Regions from separate parts of the Exiguobacterium sp. GL_137 genome, predicted to be linked through region 3. Evidence: riboswitches for the same ligand, from Rfam matches in the RefSeq annotation. Region 3 holds a riboswitch; each other region holds the start of a gene.
The links. A riboswitch is a leader RNA that binds a small molecule or an ion and turns the genes downstream of it on or off. The one in region 3 is predicted to bind thiamine pyrophosphate.
Positions count from the first base shown of each region.

Region 1 (5,666 bases), 320 kb from region 3:
CATTCAAGTCCGGGATGCACCGGACTATGATATCGTGTTAGTGTGCAGCGACGGCTTGTCGGATGAGGTGCCTCATGAAGTCATCGAGCGGTTGCTTCAAGAAGATGCACCGCTCGATACGATTGTCGAACATCTCGTGTCCGAGGCGAATGACCGGGGAGGCGCAGACAACATTACGATTGCTGCAATCCGTTTTAAAGAAAGAGAGAGGATCTGAATATGCGTTACGGAGATCGATTGAACGACCGCTACCGCATAGAACGGTTAGTTGGAAATGGCGGGATGGCAAACGTTTATCAGGCATATGATGAAATCTTGAATCGAACTGTCGCAATCAAAATTTTACGTACAGAGTTTTCGCATGATGAACAATTCATCCGTCGATTTGAACGAGAGGCACATGCTGCGACGAGTTTAAATCATCCCAACATCGTCGCGGTTTATGACGTAGGAGAAGAAGAAGCGATTTATTATATCGTAATGGAATATATTGATGGCATGACACTGAAAACGTATTGTGAAGGGCGAGCATTGCCGGTCGCAAAAGCGATTGACATCATCAGCCAAATTTGTGATGCAATTGATCATGCCCATGCACACCGGATTATTCATCGCGATATCAAACCGCAAAATATGCTGGTCCGTGAGGATGGGACTGTCAAGGTGACCGATTTCGGCATTGCGGTCGCCATGTCGAATGCGACCCTGACCCACACGATGTCAGTCCTCGGATCCGTGCATTACTTTTCGCCGGAACAGGCAAAAGGAAAATTTGCGGATGAAAAATCAGATATTTATTCGCTGGGAGCCGTTTTGTACGAACTCGTGACGGGGCAAGTTCCGTTTGAAGGCGATTCACCGGTTGCTGTCGCACTGAAACATCTGCAAGATACTGCCCGTCGTCCGACCTCGTTAAATCCGGCTGTGCCGCAAGCTTTAGAAAATTGCATCATGCAAGCTCTCTCGAAAGCGCCGCATGATCGGCAACAAACGGTCGCTGCCTTCAAAGAAGACATGGTGACCGCGATGTCAGCTGAACGGGCAAGTGAAGGCATTCGCGGTGACGATTTGATGGAAAAAACGATGGTGCTCAGTCCAGTGTCCCTGCCAACAGCAGACATCGAACACACAGCACCGGTTCCGAAGGTCGCTACCGTCATGTCAAAACCAGAAAAGAAAAAGAAACGTGCGTGGTGGATCATCTTATTGTTGTTATTCATAATGGCTGGAGCCGCAACGACTTTTGCCATGTGGCCTGACCCGACGGTCGTCGTTCCGGATGTAACGGGGAAAGATGCCGACGACGCGGAAACGAAGCTTGAAAAAATGGGATTCATCGTGGAATCGACCGAACGCTCAAGTGATACGGTGGAAGAAGGGTTCGTCATCAGTCAGTCACCGCGTGAACAGGCGACGGTTAAAAAAGGATCGACGGTGGATTTGATCGTTTCGACAGGAAGCGATCCGGTCGAGGTGCCGGACGTCTCAGATGAGACAGAGAAAAAAGCGATCGCCATCTTAAAGGACAGCGGTTTTGAAAAAGTGGATGTCGAACGGGAAGACTCTGAAGACATCAAACGTGGGAATGTCATCCGGCAATCCATTTCAGCTGGAACGGAAGTCATCGCGAAAGAACAGATGATTACCATCACGGTCTCAAATGGATCACCCGTATTCGTTCTGAAAGATTTGACTGACTTATCGAGTGCTGAAGCAAAAGCTTATTTGGATGAGATGGGACTGGACGGAACGTTTGAACAGGAGTTCTCAAGTGAGGTCGCGCTCGATCAGGTCATTCGTCAATATCCGCAAGCCGGTGCGCAAGTCGAACCGAACGATTCGGTAACGGTCTTTATTTCTCGCGGAGAGGAAGAAAAGACCATCACGGCGACGTTCCCCGAGAAAGTAGTCTATGATGGCGTCAGTGAAGACGAGGAGCCTGCGCCACGTCAACTCGTCCGGATTGAGACGGAAGATGCCAAAGGAAAACGAACCGTCATCGAAGAATCGATTGATCAGGATGAAACGTTTGATGTTCCATTGACGATTGATCCGGGAGAAGAAGGCAAGATTACGATTTATAAAGATGACGAAGTTTACCGGGCGAAGACGATTACGTACAATCAGGCAAAATCACAAGAATAACGAGCAGGACGTTAATCCTGACAAAGGAGGGCATAGGATGGCAGAAAATCGAATTGAAGACAATCGGGATGGAACGATTATCCGTTTACAGGGTGGCTTTTATGATGTCATGACGCCTCAAGGTGAAATCCGTTCACGGGCACGCGGTAATTTCAGAAAACGGGGCATCAGCCCTGTCGTCGGCGATGAAGTCGTGTTACACATCGAAAGTGAGACCGGATATATCCTGGAAGTAAAAGACCGTCAAAATTTCTTGGTCCGCCCACCAGTTGCCAATATCGATCAAGCTTTGTTGGTCGTATCGGCAGCAGAACCTGATTTTTCTGCCCATCTGTTGGACCGGTTTTTAGTGTTGATTGAAGCAAAGGAAATTCAACCGATCATCATCTTGACGAAGATGGACTTGTTACAAGGTGAAGCCGAACAAGGGGTATTGGAAGCCATTGCCGCTTACCGGACCATCGGATATCACGTCATCGAAACTTCAAGTGAGACATTGGCCGGAGTCGAATCTGTCCGTCCGTTGTTAAAAGATAAAACGAGTGTCCTGGCAGGACAATCCGGTGTAGGGAAAAGTTCGTTGTTGAATGCCTTGGAACCTTCGTTGGCACTGGAAACGAGTCATATTTCGAAGGCACTTGGTCGTGGACGCCATACGACCCGTCATGTGACATTGATCCCGCTTGGCGAAGGCTTAATTGCAGATACCCCGGGATTTTCGAATCTCGATTTTCCGCACGAAATGGAACTCGAGGAGTTACGATGGTGTTTCCCTGAATTTGTTGCTTTACAGGACGAATGCAAGTACCGTGGCTGTCTGCACTTGAATGAGCCCGGTTGTGCCGTTAAACAAGCCGTCGAGGCCCATGAAATCATGGCTTCCCGGTATACGAATTATGGTATGTTTGTAGAGGAAATCAAGAATCGGACGCGGAGGTATTAAGATGATTAAAATCGCACCATCAATCTTATCAGCAGATTTTGCAAATTTAGAGCGGGATGTCAAAGCAGTTGAAGCGGCGGGAGCCGATTATATCCATTTTGATGTCATGGATGGTCAATTTGTTCCGAACATTTCCTTTGGACTCCCTGTATTAAGCAGTTTACGTCAAAAAACAGATATGGTTCTCGACGTCCATCTCATGATTGATCGTCCGGAAAACTTTGTCGAATCCTTCGTTGCAGCAGGTGCTGATATCGTAACCTTCCACGTGGAGGCGACGAATCATGTCCATCGTGTGTTGCAACAAATCAAAGCAGCTGGAGCGAAAGCAGGAGTAGTACTCAACCCGCATACGCCGCTGTCGACGATCGAACACGTTCTTGAAGATGTGGACATGGTCTTATTGATGACGGTCAATCCGGGATTCGGCGGACAAGCGTTCATTCCAGGTGTGATGAAGAAATTAAATCAACTGGCTGCAATGAAAGCAGAACAAAATCTATCCTTCGAGATTGAAATCGATGGTGGAGTTAATGCGGAAACAGCAAAATTATGTATTGAGAATGGGGCAAACGTACTTGTTGCAGGTTCCGCTATCTACAATGCACCGGATTATTCAGAAGCAATCACTAGTATTCGGAATGCTGCTCACGTATAATAGGGGCAGAATCAAAATTAAATGATGACCGCAAGGGGTGTCGCGTCAAGCGGCTGAGAGAAGTGATTGGACTTTAACCCTTCGAACCTGTTCCGTTCAGACGGACGTAGGGATGTGGCGCACGCAGGCAGTACGGCGTTCGTCGTACTGCCTTTTTGCCGTCCTGCGATTTTATTTTTTAGGAGGAAAAAAGGATGAAACGGCTACAAATGTTAATGGAAATTGCAATCTTTGCAAGTCTTGGTGTGGTGTTCGATTTATTGATCCCATTTAAAATGCCGCAAGGTGGTTCAATTAGTTTAGCGATGTTACCGATTTTCGTCATGGCGTTTCGTCACGGCGTTGTCGGTGGGGTCGTGACGGGAGCGCTCGTCGGAACGATTCAACTGATGTTCGCTCCACAAATCCTGACGGTCGTCCAGCCGTTACTCGATTATACGATCGCGTTTGGAGTCGTCGGGCTGAGCGGACTGTTCGCACGGCAAGTCAAAAAAGCAGCAGCAGCCGGGAAAAATGGCCGTCTAATGGCGATTGTACTAGGTGCGACATTGCTTGGTGCAGGTTTCCGTTATGTCTGTCACGTCATTAGTGGAATCGTGTTCTTCGCTGAGTATGCGGAAGGTCCGGTCGTCCCGTATTCGTTGATCTATAACGCGACGTATATGGTTCCATCGTATCTGTTATGTGGTATTGTCGCAGGACTCCTGTTTACGACAGCACCACGACTTCTTCGTTATTCAGCACGGGGTGTCTGATGCGGGTTGTGATTGTAGCGGCCGGTCCGGCGGAAGACATCCCGTACCTGAAACCGTTTATGGATGAGAAGACGGTTGTCATCGCTGTTGACGGAGGTGTCACCGTGTTGGCACAGCAAGGTTTCGCTTTTGACTTGGCGATTGGGGACTTTGATTCTCTCGGATACAAACCGGAAGGAGCGATCATCCATCCGGCTGAAAAGGATGAGACCGACTTGGAACTGGCTTTACGACATGTCAGTCAACAGTATGAAGCAACGGAAGTGTTAATATTCGGTGCGACCGGAGGACGACTTGATATGACGCTTCAAAACGTCTATCTGCTAAAACAATTTCCGGCAGTCCGCTTGATGACGAAGCGGGAAGAGGTTCGTTTCTTACAGCCGGGGACGTATGAGATCGAGGCAGATAGATTTCACTATCTCTCTTTCATCCCGCTCGTTCCGACATGTCTGACCCTCCGCGGGGTCAAGTACCCGTTGACGAATCATGACGTGCCGGTCGGCGGATCATTGACCGTCAGCAATGAATGGACACATCACGGAGTGGCGAACGTGACGGTGCATACCGGTGAAGTGATTGCTTTAAGAAGTTTGTCAGACCACTAAAAAACGTGATCGGCTTTAGGATATCCTAAAAGTCGATCACGTTTTTTGTAGTTTTTTAAGATTTTAATGTCGAGCTGGCTGCCTGACGTTCAGTTTGAGCCGCAATATGTTTTCCTTTGACGAACAGGTGGTAAGAGGCCCACGTCAAGAGGAAGAATGGAACGCCTATATACAGCGCAATCCGTTGATCCGCTTGGAATGCCAAGCTGATCAGTACAAGCATGTTTAAAGAGAACGAGATAATCGGCAAGACCGGGAAGAACGGAGTCTTGAATTTCAATTCACTGACAGCATGTCCCTCTTTGATGAATTGACGACGGAAGGCAATCTGTGAAGCGGAAATCGAAATCCAACCGACTTGCGCACCGAGTCCGGCGAGTGACAACAACCAGATGAAGACGGTATCTTCCGCGAAAAAGGCAGTCAATAGTGATAACATCGCAAACAGCATCGTAAAGCACAAAGCGCGCATAGGTACTCCGCGTGAGTTGACGATGGCAAGTTTTTTCGAAATCATGCCTTCTTGTGACATCGACCATAACATCCGAGTAGCAGCG
Region 1 covers NZ_CM174406.1:1,908,261-1,913,926, reverse strand. Annotated here, with positions in the region: gene AC3IRK_RS10170 (Stp1/IreP family PP2C-type Ser/Thr phosphatase) at 1-217, shown strand, start outside; gene pknB (Stk1 family PASTA domain-containing Ser/Thr kinase) at 220-2,145, shown strand; gene rsgA (ribosome small subunit-dependent GTPase A) at 2,183-3,088, shown strand; gene rpe (ribulose-phosphate 3-epimerase) at 3,090-3,746, shown strand; TPP riboswitch at 3,770-3,876, shown strand; gene thiT (energy-coupled thiamine transporter ThiT) at 3,941-4,501, shown strand; gene AC3IRK_RS10145 (thiamine diphosphokinase) at 4,501-5,109, shown strand; gene AC3IRK_RS10140 (amino acid permease) at 5,165-5,666, opposite strand, start outside.
Region 1: it holds a riboswitch for thiamine pyrophosphate, as region 3 does, so the genes downstream of both, thiT (energy-coupled thiamine transporter ThiT) here and AC3IRK_RS08485 (ECF transporter S component) in region 3, are expected to answer to the same signal.

Region 2 (5,666 bases), 1.0 Mb from region 3:
TTTTTCCCGTAATTGAACAACCGTTGCGCCTCCTTTAATCGATGCTTCGACGGCGTCTGCCAGGGAAAGATGTGGATGCAAGCGTCGATCGGTCACGGCATAAATCAAATATTCACTGTCCATTCATTTATACCTCCGGCAAACTTTTTTCTGTCATCAAACTCACTGCATCGAACAGCCCGGTTCGAAAACCTCCGATACCGGGAGAATCCTCAGCCGACTCCCCTGCTTTTCCCATAGCATACGTCCCAAATACGGCTGCCTCAAAACGATCGTATCCTGCTCCTAAAAACGTCGCAATCAAAGAAGCGGTCATACATCCCGTTCCCGTGACTTGGCCAAGACGTTTCGTCCCGACATCCAGATGATACTGGCGATTTCCATCTGTCACAAAATCAATCGGACCCGTTACGACGATGAGTTGTTTCGTTTCACCTGCAAAGGTATGGACACTTTGAAAATCCAGGGATTCTCCTTCGGCAACATCCACTCCTTTCGTTCGAGCGGCCTGTCCGAGCAATGTCTTGATTTCCGATGCATTTCCTTTGATGACCGTAAAGGTGATTTCATCCATTAACTGCTTCATAAAATCTGTTCTTAATGTCGTCGCTCCTGCGCCTACCGGATCCAAAATGACCGGTTTCCCCAATCGGTTAGCCGTTTTTCCTGCTAAAAGTTGGGCTTGGCGCATGTCCGGATTGATCGTCCCTGTATTGATTACGACGGCATCTGCGTGCCTGACCATTTCTTCCACTTCCAGCAGGTCATCTGCCATCACAGGAGAGCCACCAAGTGCCAGTGTCATATTGGCGCAGTCATTAATGGTTACAGTATTCGTTAAATGATGAATCAACGGTTTTTTATCATGGATGCGTCGTAACATGTGTATCCCTCCAGAGTTCATGAAAATGATGCGTCGGACCAACACCGCGTCCGAGCGCAAAGCCGTGGCGAATGGCTTCCGTCACATAACGTTTTGCATAACGGATGCTGTCTTCCACTGAAAGACCAAGTGCAAGATAGGAAGCGATGGCAGCAGATAATGTACAGCCTGTACCATGGGTATGACGGGACTCGATCCGTTCTTGTTCAAAGACGACATATCGCCCGTCTGTATATAAAAGGTCAGTAGCGTCCCGTCCCTCCAAATGTCCGCCCTTGAGCAAAATAGCACCCGTCCGTTTTTCAGCCAGTTTTTCCGTCGCCTGTTTCATATCGGCAAGCGAGTGAATCGTTCCGCCAATCATCCGCTCGATTTCAGGAATATTCGGAGTCACAAGTGTAGCCAATGGTAACAGCTGTTCGAGCAAGGCATGTTCTGCATCCGGTTGCAACAAGCTATAACCCCCTTTCGCGACCATGACCGGGTCGAGAACAACCGGAAGTTGATGTTTTTCCAGTTGTTGTGCAATCACTCGGATGGTGTCTTGATTGGAAACCATTCCAATCTTGACCGCATCGACACGGATATCGGAAAAGATGGATGTCAGCTGTGCTTCCACGAGCTCCGGGGATACGTCCTCGACCGCTTGAACACCTAACGTATTTTGTGCCGTAATCGCCGTGATGACGCTCATTCCGTATACACCGAGTGCCGAAAACGTTTTTAAATCTGCTTGAATTCCAGCTCCACCTCCGGAGTCGGATCCAGCAATCGTCAATACGTGTTTCATTCCAATTCCTCACTTTCCTGGGAGCAAATAAGGAGAAAACGGACAACAAAAAGCGCCGTCCGCTGTAAAAAAGCAGACGACGCCATGAACAACCAGTTCTACTGATTGAAGTCTTCATGTCTTCGATCTCAACTTTCCTACGCTGGTATTATCCAGTTCAGGTGACAGGGTCGAAAACAGAATGGTTTTCCTCTCAGCCGGACTCCTCCAGCTCCCCTAGTTGCTCGTAATTTAAATTCTTTTTCACTGTATCACAGCACCATTAAAAAAACGAGCCGAAGCTCGTTTTTAAAGGTATCCAAGTGGATTGACCGTGTTAGCTGGTCCTGTCGCACTGTATTGGTATCCACCGATATGCAATTCAAAGTGTAGATGCGGTCCTGTCGAATTCCCGGTACTGCCAAGAGTACCAAGCGTTTGACCTTGAGTTACCGTCTGACCTGCCGAAACCGATAACGAATTCATATGACCGTACACTGTTGTATACACCTGACCGTCAAGGAAATGCGAAATCATGACATGATTCCCATAAGGTCCGCCGCTACCAGCCGTAATGACTGTTCCGGAAGCTGCTGCTCGAATCGGTGATCCGACGGGTCCACTGAAGTCGACACCATTATGGAACGTATAGCCGTTCGCTCCACTAGCCGGTCCAAAACCTTGTGAAACACCGCCTGAAGCCGGACGAATAAACTTCGCCGATCCTGTCGGCACACTGCTGACAGGAGTCGGAAGAACCGTTGCTTCGCTTGACTCACGCGTTGATTTTGCCGCCTCTTTTGCAGCACGTTCAGCTGCTTCTTTTTCAGCGGCCGCTTTTTCTGCTGCTGCTTTCGCTGCTGCTTTTGCTGCCGCAATCGCTCTTTCTTGAGCCTCTAAAGTCGCTTGTAATTCTTTTGCATTTAACAGTTTAGTCGTGAACTTTGTTTTCCCTTTACGTAATTTATTCAGGGTCGCACTCCGTTCTTTCATCTGTTGTTTTAACTGTTTCTTTTGGACGAGTAACGACTCTTTCTCTTGAACACGCTCCGCCTTTTTAGCAATAAGATTTTTTTTCATTTCTGCTAGCTTTTCTTGTGTTTCCAAATAAGCAGAAATCATTTTATCGTCTTGTTCGGCAATTTTTTTACCTGCCATAACACGACTAAACAAATCACCCAAGTTTTTCGAACCAAAAATGACTTCTTCCCATTTTATAGAATTACCATCATTTTCTTGAAGGACACGTAAGCGGTCCCCAAGCAATTCTTCTTGCCGGGTGAGCATGATTTCGTAGCGGGCGATTTCCGCCTCAAGATCTTCAATTTGGAGATTCAATTGTTTAATCTGCTTGTTTTTTTCCGAAATCCTGAAAATATTTTCGTTGATGGCCGCATCAATTTTATTGATTTCGCGTTGCTCTACCGATATTTTAGCTTCCTGTTTTTTGATGGCTTTTTCCAAGCGACGTTGCTCTATTGCATTTTGAGATTTCTTTTCTTTAATCGTTGCAGCTTGACCAGAAGTCGGCACAGTGGATACAAGTAACGCCCCTAACAATACCGTTGCAAACAATTTTTTAAACATGTTTGGTTTCCTCGCTTATGTATGATTTCTTATTTAAAAAGTATTTAATTCAAAGTATTTCTGTCTGAGATTGATTATAGCACCGTAATAGTTTCAGGAAAATTTCATTTGTGTTTCAACTGAAAGCGTTTTATTTTAATATAACATTTTATGTTTTTATAAAAACATAAAAAAACGACTGCCGCAGCAATCGTCTTTTCTCGTTATTATAACATCGACATTGGATTTACAGAATTTGCTGGTCCTGAAGCACTGTAGCTGTAACCACCTACATGAATTTCAAAGTGTAAGTGTGGGCCTGTTGAGTTCCCAGTGCTACCAAGGGCTCCGATTTGTTGTCCTTGACTGACACGTTGTCCGGCATGTGCATTTAACGAACTCATATGCGCGTAAACTGTTGTATACGTTTTTCCATTTAATTGGTGTGCAATCATGACATGATTACCGTACGGACCACCACTTGATGCAGTGATGACTGTCCCTGTTGCCGCTGCAACAATCGGGGTACCGACTGGAGCGCCGAAATCAATACCATTGTGGAAAGAGTAACCATTCGAACCGCTTGCTGAACCATATCCTTGTGTGATTGATCCACTTGTTGGATGAATAAACATAGAAGAAGATGATGGTGCAGGCGTTGGTGCCGCTGGTTCTGGTTCTGGTGTTGGTGCTGCTTTTGGCACAGTCACAGATGGTGTAGATTGTTTTGTTGAAGTTGCAGGTGCTGACGATTTTTGTTCCGCTTGTGCTGCTGCTTTAGCAGCGGCCGCTTCTGCCGCCTGTTGTTCAGCTGCTGCTTTTTGAGCCGCTGCTGCTTGTGCCGCTTGTGCTTCTGCACGTGCTTTTGCTTCACGTGCCGCTTGTGCTTGACGCTCTTTTTCGATTCTTGCTTCACGTTCGCGTGCTGCTTTTTCAGCTGCAATCGCTTGTTCTTGTGCAATCAAAATTTGTTGTACTTCTTTTGCATCCATCAATTGCGTTTCAAATTTCTTTTTTTGTTTCCGGAGTTCTTTTAAGCGTTTGTTTCGTTCTTTAAGCTGTTGCTCAAGTTCAGCTTGTTGACGTTTTAGTTCTTGTTTCTCCGTCACAAGTTTAGCTTTTTTATCTTTTAGTTCTTGTTGAGCAGCTGCTAATTTCTTTTGTGTGTTTTGATAGTCGGTAATCATTTTATCGTCTTGTTGCGAGATTGATTTCCCTGCTAACACACGGCTGACAAGATCTCCGACATCCTTTGAACCAAAGATGACTTCTTCCCATTTAATGGAGTTCCCATCATTTTCTTGCATGACACGAAGGCGGTCACCAAGCAGCTTTTCCTGACGCTTTAATTTCGCTTTATACTTTTTAATCTGTTTCCCAAGTTCAACGATTTCAGCTTCAGTTGCTTTAATTTGACGATCTTTTGTTTCAACTGCAAATATTTTTTCGTTTAATGCTTCGTCTAGACGATTCACTTCTTGCTGAGTCTTCGAAATTTTTTGTCCTTCTTGATTCACAGACGATTCTAAGTTTTTTTGAGTATTAGCATTTTCTTGTTGTTTTTGTTCATTTTTAGCTTTTTGTTCACTTAAGTCATCTGCTGCTACGAAGTGAGGAGTCGATGAAAGAATAAGTGCGGAAACGATGAGCGACGCGAACGTTTTTTTCATGTAGTATTCCCTCTTTTTCTGTGTGGTTTATATAAGTAATCGAATGATGTTATTTAAATTTAATAATACTTTTTAAAAATTATAAGAACGTTTTTGATTATAGCATTCATTTTCCCTCTATTATATTTCAGTGAGATGTCATTTTTGATAAGTTCTCTTTTCGCCTTTATATAGATCCTTCAATCGAACCTTCTACATTGCGTGTTGGGAAAGAGTTTGACACACTATGACTATCGAAGTAAAGGAGGAACTGTTTATGCATTTGGACCATACTGGCATCGCTGTCCGGGATATGCAGGAAGCGATTACGTTCTATACGACTATCTTGGGAGGGACATTGATCCGTGAGTACAGTAATCCGACGCCCGGGGTTGCTTCTAATATTGCTGTCATTGAATTTGAAGATGCGCACATTGAGTTGTTGACTCCGACAAGTCCGGAAAGTCCGATTGCCCGTTTTTTAAAACAACGGGGAAAAGGTGTCCACCATATTGCTTATCGTGTGGATGATTTGGATCAAGCCATTAAAGAGGCAAAAGAACGGGGAATTACATTTTTAGAAGATACGTACCGCCAAACTCCGCTCGGCCGACGATTGATCTATATGGATCCCCGGCATTCGCATGGTGTCATTACCGAACTCTGTGATTATCCAGAGAACTAAAAATGAGCGTTCGCTGACCTAAGTCAACGAACGCTCATTTTTACTTTAAACAGTTATCCTAATTTTGCTAACATTTCGCGATTAAATGCCGGGATATCATCCGGTTGACGGCTT
Region 2 covers NZ_CM174406.1:554,555-560,220, reverse strand. Annotated here, with positions in the region: gene thiE (thiamine phosphate synthase) at 1-123, opposite strand, end outside; gene thiM (hydroxyethylthiazole kinase) at 128-883, opposite strand; gene thiD (bifunctional hydroxymethylpyrimidine kinase/phosphomethylpyrimidine kinase) at 864-1,673, opposite strand; TPP riboswitch at 1,791-1,901, opposite strand; gene AC3IRK_RS02925 (murein hydrolase activator EnvC family protein) at 1,962-3,239, opposite strand; gene AC3IRK_RS02920 (murein hydrolase activator EnvC family protein) at 3,446-4,888, opposite strand; gene AC3IRK_RS02915 (VOC family protein) at 5,145-5,552, shown strand; gene AC3IRK_RS02910 (type 1 glutamine amidotransferase domain-containing protein) at 5,606-5,666, opposite strand, start outside.
Region 2: it holds a riboswitch for thiamine pyrophosphate, as region 3 does, so the genes downstream of both, thiD (bifunctional hydroxymethylpyrimidine kinase/phosphomethylpyrimidine kinase) here and AC3IRK_RS08485 (ECF transporter S component) in region 3, are expected to answer to the same signal.

Region 3 (5,666 bases):
TCCGTTTGCGACGACGCGCCAAACAGAAGACGCAGCAGTGACGGCTTATTTGCAAACATTAAGTAAAACGGAACGGGCAAAAATCAGGTTTGATGTCAACGGTTCGGCGATTGTGATGGAAAGTATCACAGCCCAACAACGTTTTACGATCAGTTCCGCTTATTTTGACCGCCTTTTGCATACGCGTGACCGTTTACGGAATCTGGCCGACGTCTGGCTCAGTCCCCTGCTCAAACAACGGCTCGTCAGCGGTCCGCCGTTAGTCGAACTGGCGCTCGACCGCGAGCAAGGTGGGCTTGAACTGCTCGTGACGTTTAGCTATCAGGGGGTTCGGATCAATCCGTTACAGGAGACGGATTGGCTCGGGCGCGATGTATCGCTTGAAGGGTCCATCCTCCGCTACGTGACAGAGAGTGGTTTCTTGGAGCGGGACGGTCGCTATCGGTTAGAGGAAGAGGTGGCGGAATATCAGTTTTTGAAAGGTTTGCTCGACCCCCGTGTCGTTTACGGCGAACTCATCGTCCAAGTGACGGAGAGTATCCGCCAATCCTTACCGAACGGACCGTTTCATCCACGGATCGATGTCGAGACGACGGACCGCTTGGATTGGTTGACGTTCCGCTTTTCTATGGATGGGATCCCGGAAATGGAACTGAAACAGGTCTTGCAGTCGCTTGTCACCCGGAAAACGTATCACCGGTTAAAGAACGGTCAGTTTGTCTCGTTTGAGACCCGGGCGTTTGAACAGTTACAACGCGTTTTTCGGCAACTTGAAGCAGCAGAGCAGGACCAACTTGAGGCGGTTTTGCGCGCACCCGCCCTGCCGAACCTCAAACATCTAGTCGGTGCCTCCTTCTTGCATATCCATAAACAATTAACAGAACGGTGGCTCGAGCTGAAAAACGGAACGGGTGTCTACCTGAACTTCCCGGAAGTACTCGATCGGCATTTGTATCCGTACCAGCGGGCAGGCATCCAGTTCATGGCGAATCTTGCCGGACATGACGGGCACGGAATTTTAGCGGATGAGATGGGGCTCGGGAAGACGATCCAAGCGATTGGTTATCTCGAGACGCTTCCGCCGGGTCGGATGTTGATTGTCGCCCCGGCTTCCCTGCTCCATAACTGGCAGGCGGAACTTACACGGTTTGCGCCGTCAAGAATCGTTCATTTGTTGAACGGAGCACGGAAACAACGGTTGGATCAAATCGAGACAGTACCAGCGGACGGAATTTTTCTGATTTCCTACCCGTCGTTACGGGCCGACATGGAGGCACACCAGACCGTCGAATACGACGTCGCCATTTTCGATGAGGCACAACATCTGAAGAATCCAGCGTCACAAACCGCTGTCCGCTTGCGCCGTATTCGGGCGAAACGTCGGTTTGCCTTGACCGGAACACCGCTTGAAAACCGGACCGATGATCTTTGGTCGATTTTCCGGGTCATTTTCCCGTCGTTGTTACCGGACTTACCGACGTTCCAGACATGGTCATATGATGAAATCCAACGATTCGTCCGACCGTTTATGATGCGACGGACAAAAGCCGAAGTTTTGCAGGATTTACCGCAAAAACAGATTGTCCACCATTATACAGAGCTCGGTCCGACGCAGAAAAAACTTTATGCTTCCTACTTGGCGAAACTGCAACTGGAAACGTTACAGCATCTCGACGAAGCGAAGCGTGAAGACCGGATTAAGCTGCTCGCCGGTTTGACCCGGTTGCGGCAGATTTGCTGTGATCCGGCGTTATTTGTCGAAGGTTATACAAGTGAATCGACAAAACTCGAACGCCTGCTTGAAATCATTGAAGAAAAAGTAGCGAGCGGACACCGGATCCTGATTTTTTCCCAGTATACGAAGATGTTGGCCCGGATTCGGGAACGACTGGCAGCACGACAACTTGCCCACTTTCTACTAACCGGTGAGACACCGGTTGAAGACCGTGTCGCACTGTGTGACCGGTTTAATGCCGGTGAAGTCGATGTCTTCCTGATTTCCTTGAAAGCCGGCGGGACCGGTCTGAATCTGGCGACGGCAGATACCGTCATTTTATACGACAGCTGGTGGAATCCGGCCGTCGAGCAGCAAGCGGCTGACCGGGCCCATCGATTGGGACAACAGTCACCGGTCGAAGTGATCAAGTTATTGATGACCGGGACGATTGAGGAAAAGATGGCGGAATTACAAGATCGAAAAGCGACGATGATTGATGCCGTCTTATCGGATCAGAAACCGGATATTTTAACGATTCGTGAACTCGTCCGTCTGCTTGATTCCCCCTCTTTTATCGATTCATCAGGTGATTAACCATACAAATCAAAGAAAATCTTAAAAAAATGAAAGACCTTCAATCCGTTGTCTATCAACAGGTTTGAAGGTCTTTCGACAATCAAATTCAGAAAAAAGGTTTTAACTTTTGAAAGACAGGGGTATATCTACATTAGCACCGTACAACACGGTCGCTTTTCAATTATTGTTTCTCAATATCAGCGTAATGACCTGGGAGAGAAATGCTACTTACTCACTTCGTTTTTCATTTCTGAATGAAATCCAGTTGAACTAGCATTTAGCGCATGAATTTCTGTTGGAACCTATTGTTCCACTCCTACATTCATTACCTTTTGAGGGCTATACCAAATTCAAGGGGGAAATGAACATGTCAGTAACATTAAAAGTAGAAGAACGCGAAGTACGCCCACGCTCACTTAGAAAGCAATTACGTCATGAAGGAAAAGCTCTTGGTGTCGTGTATGGCTACAAAGTGGAAAGCACACCGATTTCATTCGACGAAAAAGAATTGGTCAAGGTTGTCCGTGATCACGGCGAAAACGTCTTGGTTGCTCTTCAAATCGGCGGTAAAAAGGTCAACACGTTGATCAACAAGCTCGATATGGATATCTTTACACCAACCATCAAACACGTTGAATTCATCGCTGTTAAAATGGATGAAGAAACAGAAGTCGAAACGGATATCGTCCTCGTCGGCGAAGCAGCCGGTGCGAAACTTGGCGGATTCCTTTCACAAACACTCTTTAAAGTAACAGTTGCCGCAACACCAGATAAATTACCGGAACGGATCGAAGTCGACGTGACGGATCTTGCAATCGGAGATTCAATCACAGTAGCTGATCTTCCGGAAGAAAAAGATTTCCGTGTCGTCACAGAAGGTGACATCCAAGTCGCAGCGGTCGTTGAATCGACACTTGAAGCTGAACTTGAAGAAATCGAAGAAGCAGAAGCTGAGGCACAAGCAGCTGATGCGGATACAGCGACAGACGATTCAGAACAAACTTCTGAAGAGCAAGCTGAAGAAAACAAAGAAGATAAAGAGTAATCTTTTCTCTCCTCCCCTCGTGGGAGGTTTTTTTTATGCATATTGACAAGTCCGGTCGACAGCCGTACAGTGAAGAAGGTACACATCATTGACACATCCACTAGGGGAGCCATTTGGCTGAGACGATTCACTTCGGACCCTTTGAACCTGATCTAGTTCATACTAGCGTAGGAAAGTGGAGCGGAATCCTCGTGCTCTTTTTCTGCATCTTGCAGGTTACACGACCGCTCTCTTTTCATAGAGGGCGGTCTTTTTTGTGGTTTCTTTGTGGGTGTGCATTCAAAGGAGAAGTGATTATGAACAGTTGGAAAATGAAAGAAATCATCGTCATGATGATGCTCGCCGTCGCGTGTGGTGTCCTCTACTTAGGGTGGTCGACGTTATGGTTACCGATCTCGGCCATCTTCGGACCGGTCGGATCAAACTGGATGTTCGGCATCTGGGTCATCGCCAGTCCCCTTGTCGCCTACATCATTCAAAAACCAGGCGCGGCATTGATTGCGGAAGTCGTCGCCGCTGCCGTCGAATTGTTTACAGGGAGTCACTTCGGCTTATCGGCACTGTTGATTGGATTCGCACAGGGGATCGGGGCCGAGATTGCCTTTGCCGTGTTCGGATACCGGAAATTCAATACGTTTACCTTGATGTTGTCCGGTGTCTTCGCTGCCGTCGGAAGTATGGTCTACAGCCTCATCGTGAACGGATTTGCCTACTATACGACGACGACTCTCCTGTTGACGTTTTCCTTACAACTTGTCAGCGGTGCTCTGCTCGGCGGCTTACTCGCAAAAATCATCGTCGATGCGCTCGTTAAGGCAGGGACACTGAATGGGTATGCGATCGGACGACAACGAAAGCAGCGTGCCGCATGATGCAGTGTGAGCACCTGACAGTCCGCTATCCGGATCAGGATCACCCGGTCTTACAGGATTTTTCGGTTACGATTGATAAAGGAGAAACGACGTTGCTCGTCGGTCCAAGCGGCAGTGGAAAGACGACCTTTTTACATGTCCTCGCCGGTCTGTTGCCGGAGACGATTGAAGCCGATGTCACCGGTGGATGGACGACGGATGGAACCGTCGGGATGTTATTCCAACAGCCGGACGATCAGTTTTGCATGCAGACGGTCGGTGCCGAAATGGCCTTTAGTCTGGAAAACCGAAGCATCTCCCGATTTGAAATGGATGAGCGGATTAAAGGTGTCTTGGCACGGGTCGGACTTGACCTCGCCTTGACGACGCCGATTGCCGAGCTGTCCGGCGGGATGAAACAACGGCTTGCTCTAGCCTGTGTATTGGCACTCGAACCGGACATCCTGTTGCTCGACGAACCGACGGCGCAACTTGATCCGCATGGTCAACGTTTGATGATGGAGCTGATTGAGGAATTGCACCACGATCCGAACGTGACACTGGTGCTGATCGAACACCAACTGGAGCAGTGTGTGACGTTTGCGGACCGGGTGCTGGTCTTTCAAACCGGACGGATCCGTCTTGACGGACCGCCGCGGGACATTTTTTCAGAACGCCGGACCGTTTTGACTGAGCTCGGGATTGCGACACCGCGCCTTTACCCGTATACATTCGGAACGATACCGGCCGAGGTCGCGGCAGAACGGGCACTCGATCGCCCACCTGTCCGCGAACCCGTTTCAACCGAACCGACATTTGAACTTGTTGACGTGACCGTCCGGCACGGAAAGCAGACGGTTCTCCAGCGGATCTCGCTGACCGCCCACGCCGGAGAATGGATCATGCTTGTCGGACGCAATGGAGCCGGCAAAAGTACCCTGCTCGAAACGCTGGCCAAACTGTTACCGGCGCAAGGCGGAACGATTCAGTTGTTTCAGACAGCGTTGAAGAAATGGCGGGACCGGACATTTTACCGGCAGGTCGGCTTTGTGTTTCAGCAACCTGAGTTTCAGTTTCTCAAACAGACGGTTCTTGACGAACTGACGATCAGTTGTACCTCACCGTCGTCCGGTCAGATGGATGATGCCTTACAGTACTATCGCTTGGCGGACGTCGCGGGTCAGTCGCCGCTCGCACTCAGTCTTGGTCAAAAACGGCGTTTGAGCGTCGCGACAATGCTGCTTGAGCGAAAAGCTGTCTTGTTGCTGGACGAGCCGACTTTCGGACAGGATGCCGAGACGACGGCACAACTGATTGAAGTCTTGCGGCAAGCCCGTGCAGCCGGGACGACGCTCATCATGGTGACGCATGATATGGAGCTGGTGTACCAACAGGCAGACCGGGTGCTCGTCCTCGGTTCGGGAAACATTCAATTTGACGGTTCACCGGAGGAATTGTTTCAGGAAACCAAGATTTT
Region 3 covers NZ_CM174406.1:1,584,272-1,589,937, reverse strand. Annotated here, with positions in the region: gene AC3IRK_RS08495 (DEAD/DEAH box helicase) at 1-2,311, shown strand, start outside; gene AC3IRK_RS08490 (50S ribosomal protein L25/general stress protein Ctc) at 2,661-3,338, shown strand; TPP riboswitch at 3,431-3,529, shown strand; gene AC3IRK_RS08485 (ECF transporter S component) at 3,635-4,210, shown strand; gene AC3IRK_RS08480 (ABC transporter ATP-binding protein) at 4,207-5,666, shown strand, end outside.

Region 4 (5,666 bases), 620 kb from region 3:
CGGGGGTCTCGGCGTCAAGCCTTGGGCGTTTGATCCGTTCGATCCGTGCGAGTGCCCGTTCCATCGATTTTGCTTTTCGGAATAGTTTTTCGCTTGGTGGTGACGCTTCGTTTGCCCATTGCCGCAGACGGCGGATCGCTTCCTTCATCTGCTTGATCTTCTTCTGTTGTTCCTGGTAAGCATGGAATTGCTCAAGTAGAAGGCGTTCCTTTTCCTTCACGTAAAACGTGTAATTTCCCTGGTACAGCTGAATCTGCCCCTCCTCCAGTTCAGCGATGCGCGTCACGACCGCATCAAGAAACACACGATCGTGGGAGACGATCAGGACAGCCCCGGCATAATCGGCTAAAAAGGATTCCAGCCACTCGACGGCGTCTAAATCCAGATGGTTCGTCGGTTCGTCGAGGATCAACAACTCCGGCTCGGTCAACAACATCCTTCCGAGGCAGATTTTGGTCTGTTCGCCGCCGCTGAGCTGCTCAAACGGACGGTCCAAAAGGGCATGCAACTGCAAGCCGTTAATCATCCGGTCGATTTTGGAATCCAGCAAATACCCGCCTTGGCGCTCAAAAGCTTCGGTCTCTTGCGTGTAGCGTTCGAGCAACTGATCGATTTGATCCGTTTTTGTCGCCATGTCCCGTTCGATTTGTTGCAGGGAGCGTTGTAAATCGACAAGCGTGGCGAAGGCAGTCCACAGGACATCACGCCCCGTCATTACGTTGTCGAACACGGGAAGTTGTGCCAAATAACCGATGGAGAGCCCGCTTTTTTGATAAATCGTTCCGCTGTCTTCGGAATCAAGACGGGCAATCAAACGTAAGAGCGTCGTTTTACCGCTTCCGTTTCGGCCGATCAAGCCGATGCGGTCTTGGTGCTCGATAAAGAGGGAGACGTCCGTTAAGATATCGTCGCCTCCGAATTGTTTTGTCAGGTGTTGGATGTCGCAGATCATCATATGAAATGTCCTCTCTGGCGCATCAAAAAAAGGAGAGCGCAAACAGCACTCTCCTTGACTCGTGGAAGATGCGCTTTGCTTTATTTTTCAGGTATGAGGTTCGTTAAAAAAGGGCAGACTAGTCCCTTAGAACGCCATTCCATGAAAAATCGCGCGCAACAGATACAGTTGTTCCATCAACCAATGCTTACACGCAGCAAAACCCATGTCTCCACACCACCTTTTCCGATTCAATACATCTATTTTACCATGCCTGACAGAAAAGAAAACGTTAATCTTTATTTAAATAAGCCGGCAATCGAGTTGAAGAATGCACTGAGACCATCAAACAACTTCGCAAAAAATCCTTTTGTCTCTTCTGAGGTCGCGAAGGCCTGGATATCTTGTCCGGCATCTTTTAGACCACTCTCGATTTGACCCCAGTTCAGGTCCGCTTGTTCCATTTGATTAAACAGTCCGGTCAACCGGTCCATCTGAGCATCGGATAAATTGATGTTATTGTTTTGGATGACTTGGACGATGACGTTTTCAATCTCGACCTTCGTTTCCGGCTGTTGTTTCGCGATTTCCGCTTTGATTTCATTCATCAAGTCGGCGACTTTATCCGTCCCGACCGTTTTCCCGACATCGGATGTCACAGAGAGTTCTTGCTGGGCAAGGTCTTTTCGTTCATCCGTCAGTTTGATGCCGGTCTCGGCAGATGTTTGATCATACGCTTTCATGATCCCGGTCAAAGCCGAAGTTCCGGTTACCTTGTACGGGGACGTGATCGTAATGTCCGCATCCGTTACACCCGCTGTGACGAGGGCGTTGAGGTACATGTCTTTTGTGACCCAGGTGATGTTTTCGGTCGCGACAGATAATCCATCACCTTTTTCAGCCAACTCAATTTTAGCGGAAGAGTACATGCCGCCACCCCGTTGTGATTGGGGAATGTTTTTCCCGAGATATTTTTCTTCATCCGCAGATGTTGCAATAATCGGAGTAATGCCTTCCGGTGCATTCAGACGGGACAAGACCCACGATTTATCCTTTGCCCCAAGTGATTCGCCAAGGGTGACGATTGTTTTGTCGACCACTTGTTCAGCAGATGCGGCCGTCGGTAGCAGTAAGGTAGTAGCAAGTAATGCCGAAGCGGTCCATGTCATGGTTTTATTCATAAAAGTTCCTCCATAAGTTAAGTATCAGGTACTAAATTTAGTCTAATCGACCGGCGGCAGAAGAGAATCGGTCTCAAGGACGAGCCGTCATCCACCTTCCGTCATGTTCCATTGTACAAAAAAATGGAGTGAAATGACGAGAATGGGTCAATTCCACATCAAATCATGATAAACTCAAAACAAATCAAATAGCGACCACTAGGGGAGTCAGTAGGCTGACTGAGACGACGGAGACGTTCGGACCCTTTGAACCTGATTAAGTTTGGACTTACGGAGGGAAGTGGCGTGGACGATCCTCTTTTTATGGTCTTTTCACGTCATGCCTGACATCAGGTGTGGCGTTTTTTGATTACAAAAGGGGGAACCAACATGACATTCAGTGAAGAAATCCGGCAAGCGGCAAAACGGTATTGGGACAGCAGCTTTACCCATCCATTCGTGACAGGGATTGCGGATGGAACACTACCAGAAGCAAAATTTCGCCATTACGTCCTACAGGATGCCTATTACTTAAAACATTTCGCGAAAATTCAGGCGCGGGCCGCATCGAAGGCACAGGACTTCGCGACGATTGCCGAACTCGCGGAACATGCGACGTCGACCTATGCTGCAGAACTCAGTCTGCATCAATCGTTTTTTGAACCGCTTGGGATTTCGGACAAGACACTGGCAGAGTTTGAACCAGCACCGACCGCATATGCGTATATTTCGCATATGCACCATGCAAGTGAAGGGACGCTTGGGGAGACCATCGCTGCGATTTTACCGTGTTACTGGCTTTACTATGAGATTGGACAACAGTTACAGGCAGCGACACCGGCTTCACCGATTTATCAGCAATGGATTGCGACATACAGTTCCGAATGGTTCGAGCGGGTGGTCTTTGAACAGATTGACCGGTTAAATGAGTTGGCAGAGAAGGCGAGTGAACAAGAACGCGTCCGGATGAAACAACATTTCGTCAGAAGCTGTTATTACGAATTGATGTTTTGGCAGATGGGCTGGGCGGAAGAAACGTTTGAACGGCAGTACGAACAGACGATGGAAATGACATCATCCAAGTAAGGAAGGAAATACAAACACCGGATCCGACGATAAGCGGATCCGGTGTTTGTTCTATAGAAAACATCAATCAACTGTGGTGTTCAATCAAATCGGCGAGACGTTGTTTCACGAGTGACGGATTCGTTAAGTCCTGGTTCGATAATGAAAGTTTCGTCATCGTCTCATCGGTTCCTGCCATTTCACTGAACAGCGAACCGAGACTGTGGGCACGGCGGTCGATTTGGACGACGATGTCGATGCCGAACCGGTCTTGCAACAGGATGACTTCGATTTCGTCCAGCTTGTGAGCATAATGAGTACCGCGGGCAGAATACTCAAGTTCCTGCGCGATCGGCAAATCTTTCCGGAAGCGGCCCGGCAATTTCTCTGTATCAGCTTTCTTGAGGCGGAATCCGAGGTTTTCCATCGCTTCAAGGATGACCGATTGGTAGTCATTCGCTTTGACGACGACAGCATCGTGGTCAGAAGGGTCAACCGCCTGCGCGATATCAAGACCCGTCTCGATCCACGACTTCGATTGGCTGACGGAAAGTGGTGTATTAAAAGGGACTTGAAGCGTAAACGGTATTTCCCGTTCGACGTCTGCTTCAATCGTAAACGGGGCTTCATTTAATGCAAACCGGTCCAGTGTGAACGTCGTGAATGCCGTGCTGTCCCCGACTTCTTGTTTGTACTGGGTATTGAAGGCGAGATAAATCCGGGCGATTTCCTGATCGACGTTACCGCCCTTAATATGAACGACTCCTTGAATCGTTCCACCGGGTTCACAGTGATCTTGTTCGAGTCGTGTATCGACCGTTGCGGCACCAATGCCGATTTGTGAAAGAATTTTTTTGAACATGTTGTGTTCCTCCTTTAAATTAAGTATGACGACTAAAAATAAAGCTTGCTTGCTTGTCGAACGCGGGTGAATTTGCTACAGTTTCGAAAGACCAAACAAAAAAAGGACGGGACGATACGTGGAACTAGACCAATTAAAAGACCTGCTCACTGAAAAACTGCAGGCAACTTCACTCATACACGCGACGATTAGTGGTCCGCGCCAAAAATCAAACGATCTGCGTCGAATCAAGTTAAAACCGATTCTACTTAGAGATACGTATGCAATCCAGTTAGAGTTTCAACATGAACGGATCATTAAGCATGAGAATTTAAGTATAGAAGAATTTATTTTGCGAATGGACGACTATTTTAACGAATTTCGTCAATTTTTATTCCGTTTCGAGACGGAAGAAGTCCAGTTCCAACTCTCGAAGAAAATGAAAGTTTCACTGAAGACGACAGGCAAGGAACCGGTAAAGGCCGAACTGTCTCACAATCGAAAGAAAAGCCATTTGTTAGAAGACGGCGTGCCGGTACCGTTTTTGATTCGTCTTGGTGTAATGACGGAAGAAGGACAGGTCAAGCGTCAAAAATATGATAAGTTTAAACAAATCAATCGTTTTCTTGAATTCGTCGAAGACAGTATCGCAATATTGCCGCAAGGGCGTACGTTACGGATTTTGGATTTTGGATGCGGTAAATCGTATCTGACGTTTGCTCTCTATCATTACTTGAAAATCGTCAAGGGATTTGATTTAAACGTCACCGGTCTTGATCTCAAAAAAGAAGTCATCGAGGATTGTACAGCCATCGCTGCTGATTTAGGGTATGATGATTTATCGTTCCGTGTCGGTGATGTCCATGATTACGACCAGGATACGGAAGTTGATTTAATGGTGACGCTACATGCTTGTGACGTTGCGACGGATGTCGCGCTTGCCCGGGCAGTCGACTGGAATGCATCGGTCATTCTCAGTGTCCCGTGTTGTCAGAAGGAGTTGAACCGTCAGCTGGACTGTTCACCGCTTGACGTCATGCTGCAACATGGATTGATTCAAGAAAAGTTTGCTTCGCTCGCAACGGATTCCATCCGGGCAGAGTTGTTGACATTGGTCGGCTACGATACGCAACTGCTTGAGTTCATTGATTTAGAAAACACGCCGAAAAATATCTTGATTCGGGCTTATAAAAATCCGAAGCAGCCAACGGAAGAAAAAATTGACCGGTATATCGCTTTCCGAGACCTGTTACACGCTAAACCGTATTTAGAACGTGAATTGAGCGGCAGACTTGGACAGATTTCACCGAAACTCGTACAATAAAGAAGACAACGATTTAAAGGGGGAAACAAATACAATGGATTTCCAAATGTATTTTGAAGATGTCGTTCAAACGGCACGTAAAGAAGCAGCAGCTGCTGGTTTTGAAGAATTAACGACGGTCGAGAGCGTCGATGAAGCGATGAAGCGTGACGGTTTGACGCTTGTCCTCGTCAATTCGGTGTGCGGATGTGCCGGTGGGATTGCTCGTCCGGCTGCCGCTTACATCAACCGGATGGAAGGTGTAAAACCGGATCATTTCGTGACGGTATTTGCAGGGCAAGACCGGGAAGCAACAGATCGGGCGCGTGAATACTTCGAAGGATATCCGCCATCATCGCCATC
Region 4 covers NZ_CM174406.1:965,408-971,073, forward strand. Annotated here, with positions in the region: gene abc-f (ribosomal protection-like ABC-F family protein) at 1-955, opposite strand, end outside; gene AC3IRK_RS04990 (DUF1002 domain-containing protein) at 1,234-2,115, opposite strand; TPP riboswitch at 2,306-2,411, shown strand; gene tenA (thiaminase II) at 2,485-3,180, shown strand; gene AC3IRK_RS05000 (sporulation protein) at 3,248-4,021, opposite strand; gene AC3IRK_RS05005 (class I SAM-dependent methyltransferase) at 4,140-5,324, shown strand; gene AC3IRK_RS05010 (BrxA/BrxB family bacilliredoxin) at 5,359-5,666, shown strand, end outside.
Region 4: it holds a riboswitch for thiamine pyrophosphate, as region 3 does, so the genes downstream of both, tenA (thiaminase II) here and AC3IRK_RS08485 (ECF transporter S component) in region 3, are expected to answer to the same signal.